DNA from 2 places in the Curtobacterium flaccumfaciens genome. Region 1 is predicted to be linked to the other one. Evidence: predicted binding sites of a transcription regulator. Region 1 holds the regulator's gene; the other holds the start of a gene.
What was found. The regulator HrcA, encoded in region 1, represses chaperone genes, less so after heat shock. The targets are predictions, from matches to a motif close to TTNGCACTCGNNNNNNNCGAGTGCNAA.

Region 1 (5,089 bases):
CGACGCCGATCTCGGTCGCCGCCTGCACCGCCATCTCGTCACGGCCGCCCTTGGCCAGGGCCTGCACGAGCGTCAGCGACGGGCGCGGCGCATCCTGGTGCTCGACGGTCTCGACCGCGAGCTCCAGGGTGTCCTTGCCGAGCGCCGTGACCGGACCGGACACCACGGTGCCCCGTCCGTCGGCCATCCGCAGGACCTCGCCGACCCGGACACGCGCGACGGAGACCGCGTGCCGGCCCTCGGCCCCGTCGAGCGACACCGGGTCACCGACCGCGACGCCGTCGAGCGTGTCGACGAGGTACAACGACGCCATCAGTGGTTGAAGAACCGGTCGCGGAGCTTGCCGAACATGCCCTGCTGGAACCGGGCGAGCTGCGGAGCGGTGGTCTTGTGCGACTTCGCGAGCTGCTCGACCAGCTGCCGTTCCTTGTGGGACAGCTTGGTCGGGGTGACGACCTGCACGCCGACCCGCAGGTCGCCGCGACCGTTCCCGCGCAGCTTCGTGATGCCGCGGTCCTTGATGACGAGGACGTCGGCGCTCTGCACACCCGGTCGGATCTCCAGCTCGACCGGACCGTCGAGACCGTCGATCGTGGTGGTCGTGCCCAGGACGGCGTCGGTCATGCCGACCTCGAGCGTCGCCAGCAGGTCGTCGCCGTCACGGCTGAAGACGTCGTCGTGGCGCACGCGGATCTCGAGGTACAGGTCGCCGGACGGGCCGCCGGCCGGACCGACCTCGCCCTGGCCTGGCATCTGCAGGCGCAGGCCGGAGTCGACGCCGGCGGGGACGTCCACCGGCACGGTGCGACGCGCGCGGACGCGGCCCTGACCCTGGCAGGTCGGGCAGGGGCTCGGGATGACCGTGCCGTACCCGCGGCAGGTGCCGCACGGGGCGCTCGTCACCACGTTGCCCAGGAGCGAGCGGACCTGGCGCTGGATGTGCCCGGAGCCACCGCAGATGTCGCACGTACGCGGGCTGGTGCCCGGTGCGCAGCAGGAGCCGTGGCAGGTCTCGCACAGCACCGCCGTGTCGACCTCGACGTCCTTGTGGGTACCGAAGACGACCTCGTCGAGGTCGACCTCGATGCGGAGCAGGGCGTCCTGGCCGCGCTCGGCACGGCTGCGCGGGCCCGACCCACGGCCGCCGCCACCGCCGCCACCGAAGAAGGCGTCGAAGATGTCACTGAAGCCACCGGCGCCACCACCGAAGGGGCTGTCGGCCTGCGGCCCGGCGTCGTACCGGCGTCGCTGCTCGGGGTCGCTCAGCACGTCGTACGCGTGCGTCACGTCCTTGAAGCGCTCGGCGGCGTCGGGTGCCGGGTTCACGTCCGGGTGGAGCTCACGCGCCAGGCGGCGGTAGGCCTTCTTGATGTCGGCATCGGAGGCGTCTCGCTGGACGCCGAGGACGTCGTAGTGGTCTGCCACGTATCCCTCAGTCGGTTGGGTTCGGTCGGTTGGTCAGTGTTCGCCCAGGAGCTTGGACAGGTAGCGGGCGACGGCGCGGACGGCCGCCATGTTCGTGCCGTAGTCCATCCGGGTCGGTCCGAGGACGCCGAGGCGGGCCACCTCGCCGCCGGCCAGGTAGCCGCCGGCCACGATGCTCGTGGCGTCGAGCCCGTACTCGGCGTTCTCGACGCCGATGCTGGCCGCCACCGCGATGTCGTCCACCTGCATCTCCCCGAACAACCGGAGCAGGGTGACTTGTTCCTCGATCGCTTCGAGCACCGGGAAGAGGCCGCCGGAGAAGTCCTGCTCGCTCTTCGCCAGGTTCGCCGCACCGGCCATCAGCAGGCGGTCCTGCCGGTTCGCCGCGACCTGCTCGATGAGCGTGGCGACGACGACCCCGCCGAGCGTCTGGGCGTCGGGGCGCAGCTGCTGCGGCACGGCTCGGAGCGCGGTCGGGACGTCCTGCAGCAGGAGCCCCACGGTCGCGCCGTTCACCACGGTGCGGAGTTCGCCCAGCGAGCCTTCGTCGAGCGGGACGTCGGTCTCGACCACCCGCTGTTCGACGCGGGCGGTGTCGGTGATGAGCACCACCATCAACCGCGCGTCACCGAGCCGGACGAGTTCGACGTGCTGCACCCGGGCGCGCACCATCGAGGGGTACTGCACCAGGGCGACCTGGTTGGTGAGCTGGCTGAGCAGCCGGACGGTGCGCCCGAGGACCTCGTCGAGGTCGTTCGGGGCGCCGAGGAAGGTCTCGATGGCGTGCCGCTGCGCACTGGAGAGCGGACGGGCACCCGCCAGGTGGTCGACGAAGACGCGGTACCCCTTGTCGGTCGGCACCCGGCCGGACGAGGTGTGCGGTGCCGCGATCAACTGTTCGTCCTCGAGCAGGGCCATGTCGTTGCGGATCGTGGCGGCGCTGACCCCGAAGGCGTGCCGCTCGACGATGGTCTTCGACCCGACGGGTTCACGCGACGCCACGTAGTCGCGCACGATGGCCTTGAGGACCTCGAGGCTGCGTTCACTGACCACGAGCGCCTCCTTTCCCGATCGACCTGGCACTCGGACGTGTCGACTGCTGATCCTACGCCCGACCGCTGACGGCCCGGGACTTCCGTGCGGTCGGCCGATACGCTTCCGCCATGACCTACGGACAGCAGCCCGACGGCCACGGACCCGAGCAGCCCGGCGGCCCCTACGGCCACGGACCCGGTGGCCCCCAGCAGCCCGGCGGGACCCAGTACCCCGGCGGACCGCAGTACCCCGCCGGCTACACCCCGCCCCAGCCGATGCGCCCCGAGGACCAGCGCCTGTGGGCGACGCTGACCCACATCGGTGGCATCTTCTTCACCGTCGTCGTGCCGCTCGTCGCCTACCTGGTCCTCCGCGACCGCGGCGGCTTCGTGCGCGAGCACACCCGCGTCGCCCTGAACTTCCACATCACGATGGCGATCGCGTACTTCGTCGGTTCGCTCACGTCGGTGTTCGGCGTCGGCTTCCTGATCATCCTCGCCGCTGCGATCGTTTCGCTGATCTTCAGCATCATGGCCGCGATCGCCGCGAACCAGGGCCAGTTCTACCGCTACCCGCTCTCGATCGAGTTCATCAAGCAGTAGCGGCAACGGAGCGCAGTGCGCAGCAAGCAGTGCGCACGACCGTCAGTCGAGCAGCTCCCGCACCACCGCGTCGGCGAGCAGGCGACCCTGCAGGGTCAGATCGATCCGTCCCCGCACCGCGGCCGACCCGTCCACGAGTCCGCGTGCGATGAGGCCGGCGACCCGGCCACGGGCCTCCTGTCGGATCTCGCTCGTCGCGAGCTCCCCGCGGACCCGCGCCGCCAGCAGCAGTCGCTCGACGTACCGCGTCTCGTCGTCGATGGTCTCGCGGCCGGCGGCCGGCGACTCCCCCGACAGCACCCGGTTCGCGTACGCGGCCGGGTGCTTGACGTTCCACCAGCGCGTGCCGGCGACGGCGGAGTGCGCGCCGGGGCCGACGCCCCACCAGTCGTGACCCTTCCAGTAGGACAGGTTGTGGCGACTCGCGTGCGCGTCACCGCGCGCCCAGTTCGACACCTCGTACCAGGAGTAGCCGGCGTCGCCGAGCACCTGGTCGGCGAGCTCGTACATGTCGGCGGCCAGATCGTCGTCGGGGGCGGGGAGCTCGCCGCGGGCGACCATGCGACCCATCGCGGTGCCGTCCTCGACGATGAGCGAGTACGCCGACACGTGGTCGGGCTCGCAGGCGATCGCGGCGTCGAGCGAGGTCCGCCAGTCGGCGAGGGACTCCCCCGGCGTCGAGTAGATGAGGTCGAGCGAGACGTCGAGTCCCTGCTGCTTCGCGAGGTCGACGACGACGGGGACCCGGAGCGGGTCGTGCGTGCGGTCGAGCGTGGCGAGCACGTGCGGCACGGCGGACTGCATGCCGTAGCTGATCCGGTTGAAGCCGCCGGCCCGCAGGGTCTCGAGCGACGCCGCGTCGACGGAGTCCGGGTTCGCCTCGGTGGTGACCTCGGCCCCGGGCAGGATGCCCCAGGTGTCGTCGATCGCTCGGAGGATCATCGCCAGGTCGGACGCCGGCAGCATCGTCGGGGTGCCGCCGCCGAAGAAGACGGTCGACACCGGCCGCCGCGGCACACCGGACCGGTCGAGCACGGTCGCGGCCCACTCGATCTCGCGCACGGCGTGCCCGGCGTAGTCGTCACGGCGGACGCCGCGGAGCTCCGACGCCGTGTAGGTGTTGAAGTCGCAGTACCCGCAGCGCACCCGGCAGAACGGCACGTGCACGTACACGCCGAAGGGCACATCGCCGGCGGCGGGAGCGGCCCCCGGCCCGGCAGCGGAGCCCGCTGCCGCCCACGGGGTGATCAGGCCGTCCGCTGGTGCTGGATCGGCGATCGGGAGAGCACTCGGCATGGAGTCCATTGTCCGTCATGATGGGAGCCATGGAGCACCATCCCGTCCCCACCACGGTCCTGTGGGACATCGACGGCACCCTCGTGATGAACGCGTCGTCCCCGGGCAACCTCTACCACCTCGCCCTCGAGCGGGCGGTGGGCCGCGACCTCACCCTCCGGGTCGGGCACCAGCACGGCCGGACCGACGCCGGGCTCATCGCCGAGCACGTGCGCGCCCACGCGTTCGAGGACACCCTGATCCCCACGGTCAGCCGCCACCTGCACGACCTGACTACCGAACGGCACGCCTCCGGCGACCACCGCAGCCCCGTCCCCGGGGCGAAGGCGCTCCTGACCCGCTTCGCCGAACTCGGGTGGCGCAACGGCCTGCTCACCGGCAACTCCGAGTACCGCGCCCGGGTGAAGCTCACCGGCGCCGGGTTCGACGCCGACGTCTTCGACTGGGAGCACTCGTACTTCGGCGACACCGAGGTGGACCGCGCCGGGGTCACCCGACGTGCTGCCGCCGAACTGGTCGGTACCCGGGCGGTCATCGTCGGCGACACCCCGCGGGACGGCGAGGCCGCCGACGCGGCGGGTATCCCCTTCCTGGCGGTGGCGACGGGTGTCTACGACGTCGACGCGCTCCGGCACACGAACGCCGTGACGGTCGCGCGCGACTGCCAGCAAGACGCCGCCCTCATCGAGGACGCGATCGCCGCACTCCCGCCGCTCCGCTGAGGAGCGACC
Region 2 (5,089 bases), 1.6 Mb from region 1:
CCCCACACGCGGAAGGGCCCCACACGCGCAGCGTGCGGGGCCCTTCCGTCAGACGGACTCTAGAAGTCCATGCCACCCGTCGGGTCGCCAGCCGGAGCAGCAGGGGTGCGCTCGGGCTTCTCGGCGACGACGGCCTCGGTGGTCAGGAACAGACCGGCGATCGACGCAGCGTTCTGCAGCGCCGAACGCGTGACCTTGGCGGGGTCGATGATGCCGGCGGCGATCAGGTCGACGTACTCGCCGGTCGCGGCGTTGAGGCCCCAACCCGACTCGAGCTCGCGGACCTTGGCGGCGACGACGCCCGGCTCGAGACCGGCGTTCAGCGCGATCTGCTTGAGCGGCGCGTCGATGGCCACGCGGACGATGTTCGCACCGGTCGCCTCGTCACCCTCGAGCTCGAGGGCCTCGAGTGCGACGGCACCGGCCTGGATGAGGGCGACGCCACCACCGGCGACGATGCCCTCTTCGACGGCAGCCTTCGCGTTGCGGACGGCGTCCTCGATGCGGTGCTTGCGCTCCTTGAGCTCGACCTCGGTCGCGGCACCCGCCTTGATGACGGCGACGCCACCGGCGAGCTTCGCGAGGCGCTCCTGGAGCTTCTCGCGGTCGTAGTCGGAGTCGGTCGCCTCGATCTCGGCACGGATCTGGCGGACACGGCCGGCGATCTGCTCGGCGTCGCCGGCACCCTCGACGATCGTGGTCTCGTCCTTGGTGATGACGACCTTGCGGGCGCGACCGAGCAGGTCGAGCGTCGCGTTCTCGAGCTTGAGGCCGACCTCTTCCGAGATGACCTGGCCACCGGTGAGGATCGCGATGTCCTGCAGCATGGCCTTGCGGCGGTCACCGAAGCCCGGGGCCTTCACGGCGACGGACTTGAAGATGCCGCGGATCTTGTTCACGACGAGCGTGGCCAGGGCCTCACCGTCGACGTCCTCGGCGATGATCAGGAGCTGCTTGCCCGCCTGGATCACCTTGTCGACGACCGGCAGGAGGTCCTTGATGTTCGAGATCTTCGAGTTGACGATCAGGATGTAGGCGTCCTCGAAGACGGCTTCCTGACGCTCGGGGTCGGTGACGAAGTACTGCGACAGGTAGCCCTTGTCGAAGCGCATGCCCTCGGTCAGCTCGAGCTCGGTGCCGAAGGTGTTCGACTCCTCGACGGTGACGACGCCTTCCTTGCCGACCTTGTCGATGGCCTCGGCGATGAGCGCGCCGATGGTCGGGTCAGCGGCAGAGATCGACGCGGTCGCGGCGATCTGGTCCTTGGTCTCGATGTCCTTCGCGTTGGCGAGGAGCTGGTCGGAGACGGCGGCGACGGCCTTCTCGATGCCGCGCTTGAGCGACACGGGGTCGGCACCGGCGGCGACGTTGCGGAGGCCCTCGCGGACGAGCGCCTGGGCGAGGACGGTCGCGGTGGTCGTCCCGTCACCGGCGACGTCGTCGGTCTTCTTGGCGACCTCCTTGACGAGCTCCGCGCCGATCTTCTCGTACGGGTCGTCGAGCTCGATCTCCTTGGCGATGGAGACACCGTCGTTCGTGATCGTGGGGGCACCCCACTTCTTCTCGAGGACGACGTTGCGGCCGCGCGGGCCGAGCGTCACCTTCACGGCGTCGGCCAGCTGGTTCAGGCCGCGCTCGAGGCCACGGCGGGCCTCCTCGTCGAAAGCAATGATCTTAGCCATGTGGTTTTTCGTCCCTCCCGGACGTCGTCTTGGGGGTCGTGCTGGCACTCAGCGTGAGCGAGTGCCAACGCCGATTCTGGCACTCGACGGGTGTGAGTGCAACACAGTCGGGAGGCTCGTGACGACTTCCCAGGACACGTCGCGTCCGGCGGACCCCGCACCACCGCCGCGGTCGCGCTCCCCGCGCCGGTCGCGGTCCCCGCACACGACGAACGCGCCGCCCCTGGCGGGACGGCGCGTTCTGGAAGTGGTGGTGCTCAGGCGGGGCGGACGGACTCTGCCTGCGGGCCCTTCGACCCGGTCCCGACGTCGAACACGACGGCCTGGCCCTCCTCGAGGACCTTGTAACCCGACATGTCGATGGCCGAGTAGTGCACGAACACGTCCTGGCCCCCTCCATCCACGGTGATGAAGCCGAAGCCCTTTTCAGCGTTGAACCACTTCACGGTTCCGTTGGCCATGATCTCTTGCTCCCTGGTACTGCAGTGCGGAACGACGTGATCGTCGTCTGCATGGGACTCTGACCGAACCCGTCCGATCAGGCAAGAGGTGTGACGTTGTTTCACGTCGATTCCGTCAGAATTCAACGTGCTCGAAACACAGCCGTCACACAATGGGCGGAAAACGCGGCGCGACGACCGGCAGGACGCCCCGCGGCGGTCGCTCAGCCGGTGTAGTCGGCGCCGAGGACGACGCTCACGTCGGCGTTCGGGAACGCCGCCGACTGCTGCACCGCCGTGACGCCGAGCTGCTTCGCGATGCCCTGCGCGACCGCCGCCTGCGACGCCTGCTGGTAGTAGACGATCGTCGACGTCGACCCGGTCGTCCCGGCGTCACCGGTGGAGGCGACCTGCCAGCCGGCGCCGGTCAGCGCCGCGCTCGCCCGGCTCGCGAGGCCCGTGGTGGTCGTGCCGTTCAGCACGACGACGGTGGTGGTGCCCTGCTGTGCCGGCGTCGCGGCCGCAGCGCTGCCCGACCCCGCGGAGCCGGAACCGGCGGACGAGGACGCCGACGGCTTGGACGTCGCCGAGGGCTTCGCGGTCGCCGACGCCGACGTGGAGGCCGAGGGCGAGTCGGATCCGTTGAACGAGTAGCTGCCGTTCAGCAGTGCGAGGACGAGCACCCCGATGCCGACGAGCACACCCGTGGCGAGTGCTGCCCAGGCGAAGGCGATCCAGCCACGGCCGCGACGCTGGGCACCGCGGTGCGCACCGACCCGCGGGCCGTCGGCGACGTCGTCGAACCGGTCTCGGGGGAATCTCGTGCTCATCGTTCCTCTTCACGTCCTTCGGGAGCTGCGCCGGGCGCGACGAAGCTGCGCGTCGCCCGGGCGCTGGTGCGCGCGTGACGGAGCCGCTGCAGCCGGCTGACGAGCTGCGGGTCGTACGCGAGTGCCGCGGGCGAGTCGATCACGCGGTTCAGCACCTGGTAGTAGCGCGCCGCCGACATCTCGAACTCCACCCGGATCTCCGCTTCCTTCGTGCGGTCGTGCCGTGCCCGGTCCTGCTCGAACGTCAGCACGTGCTTCGCGAGCTCACTGAGCTGGTCAGCACTGATCTGGTCAGCGCTGCGCTCGTCGACGCTGCGTTCGTCGGTGGGGCTGGTCACGGCGGTTCCGATCACGGTCGGGTAACGGGTCTCGCACATCGTAGGGGTGGAGTCGATCCGGACCCTGGCACGGCGCTGGACTGTCGCGAACACCGGTCACAGGTCCGGCGCGCGGAACCAGCGCACTCGTGTCCCGAACGGGTCGGAGACGGCCACCGCGACCCCGTCGAGCGAGACCGTCGCGAAGGCGTCCGGATCGGCCCCGTCCACGTCGTCGGGCAGCGTGGCCGCCACCCCACGCAGGATCCCGGTGCGTTCGAGGGCGATCCAGTGCACGCCCCGCTCACGGATCCGGTCGACGAACCGCTGCCGGTCCGCGCCCGGCACGTAGACCAGGGTCCCGGTGGTCAGGACGACCGGTTCGACGTCGTCCGGCAGGGCGTCCAGAGCATGGTCGAGGTCATCTGGCACGACACCGACGAGCCGGTCTGGAGGCACGGCGAGCGTCGCGCGCGCAGCCTGATGCATCAGGGCGGTCCGGTCCGACGCCTCGGGTGGGACGGCCTCGACGAGCCGGTCGAACGCACCGGGGACCGACAGGTCGATCGGGTTCGGGTCGAGGGCCACACGGGCACCGACCCTGATCGGGACGGTCGCCGGTGTGGGGACGGCCCCGGAGGCGTCCGCCACCAGCCGGACCGAGGGATCGGCGACCGCCGTGTGCATCCGCAGGACCGCGGCTCCGGAACCGACCCGGTAGTCCAGGGTCACCCGGTCCGGGATCGAACACAGCCCGGCGGCGGCCCCGGCGTCGACCAGGCCGAGCGGACGCGTCGACCGTTCGGCGAGCGCCGCGAACAGCGGGACGACCGGCGCGAGCCGCTGCGGGTCGTTGGCCTGCACCGTGGCGGAGGCGAGGGCCGTGACGAGCGCGGGGCGGGCCTCCAGGCCGAGCGCGCGCAGCGCACCCGGGTCCGACGGGTCCGCGCCCAGCCGCCGCGCGACGGCGAAGAACAGTTCCGGCTGCCGCTGCTGCTCGGGGACCTCGGCGAGGAGCGCGACGAGGGAGTCGTCGAGCGACCGTGCCCAGGCGGCGTACGACGGCGAGACGGCCTGGATCCGGTCCGCGAACGCGTCGTACCGGGCGCGGGTGCCCATCAGCGCCCGGGCCGGTGCATGCCCACGTGGCGGATGCCGGCCTCGTCGTACGGCTCCCCGAACCGCACGAAGCCGTACCGCTCGTACAGGGCTGCGACGTACTCCTGGGCGTGCAGGACGAACGGCTCGTGTCCGTGTTCGTCGAGCACGGCGGCGACGAGCCGGCCGGCGATCCCCTGCCCACGGTGTCCCGGGTCGGTCGCGACGCGGCCGATCACCCACGCCGGCGACTCCTCGCCGTCCGGGTGGACCTCGTCGGCCGCCGGGCGGATGAGCCGCAGGTACCCAACCGCATCGGTGTCCGTGCCGAACCACCAGTGCTCGGTGTCGGGCTCGCGGTCACGGCCGTCGAAGTCCTCGGCGGTGACCCGTTGCTCGAGCGCGAACACGCGGTTGCGCAGGACGACGATGCCGTACAGTTCGTCCGTCGTCAGACGGGTCCAGCGGGCGTGGTGCACGGAATGCTCGGACATCGTGGCGAGTTTAGTGAAGTGGTCGGGAGTGCCCGGAAGGCCCGGCCGGAAGCAGGAGGAACCAATGGCATACAACGTCGACAAGTCCGACGCCCAGTGGCGCGAGGAGCTCTCCCCGGACCAGTACGCCGTCCTCCGCCAGGCGGGGACCGAACGACCGTGGACCGGTGAACTCCTCGACGAGGAGCGTGCCGGCGTCTACACCTGTGCGGCCTGCAACGCGGAGCT

Region 2: groL (chaperonin GroEL) is a predicted target of HrcA. The motif match lies at 1,724-1,750, and genes of this name have one in related genera.

What each region holds. Positions count from the first base shown of each region.
Region 1 is NZ_CP106879.1:2,100,744-2,105,832, reverse strand. It holds gene OE229_RS10075 (16S rRNA (uracil(1498)-N(3))-methyltransferase) at 1-313, opposite strand, end outside; gene dnaJ (molecular chaperone DnaJ) at 313-1,425, opposite strand; gene hrcA (heat-inducible transcriptional repressor HrcA) at 1,459-2,478, opposite strand; gene OE229_RS10060 (DUF4870 domain-containing protein) at 2,589-3,062, shown strand; gene hemW (radical SAM family heme chaperone HemW) at 3,105-4,358, opposite strand; gene OE229_RS10050 (HAD family hydrolase) at 4,388-5,080, shown strand.
Region 2 is NZ_CP106879.1:82,183-87,271, forward strand. It holds gene groL (chaperonin GroEL) at 60-1,682, opposite strand; gene OE229_RS00400 (cold-shock protein) at 1,940-2,143, opposite strand; gene OE229_RS00405 (LytR C-terminal domain-containing protein) at 2,347-2,952, opposite strand; gene OE229_RS00410 (DUF3263 domain-containing protein) at 2,949-3,290, opposite strand; gene OE229_RS00415 (DUF2332 domain-containing protein) at 3,387-4,388, opposite strand; gene OE229_RS00420 (GNAT family N-acetyltransferase) at 4,388-4,861, opposite strand; gene msrB (peptide-methionine (R)-S-oxide reductase MsrB) at 4,926-5,089, shown strand, end outside.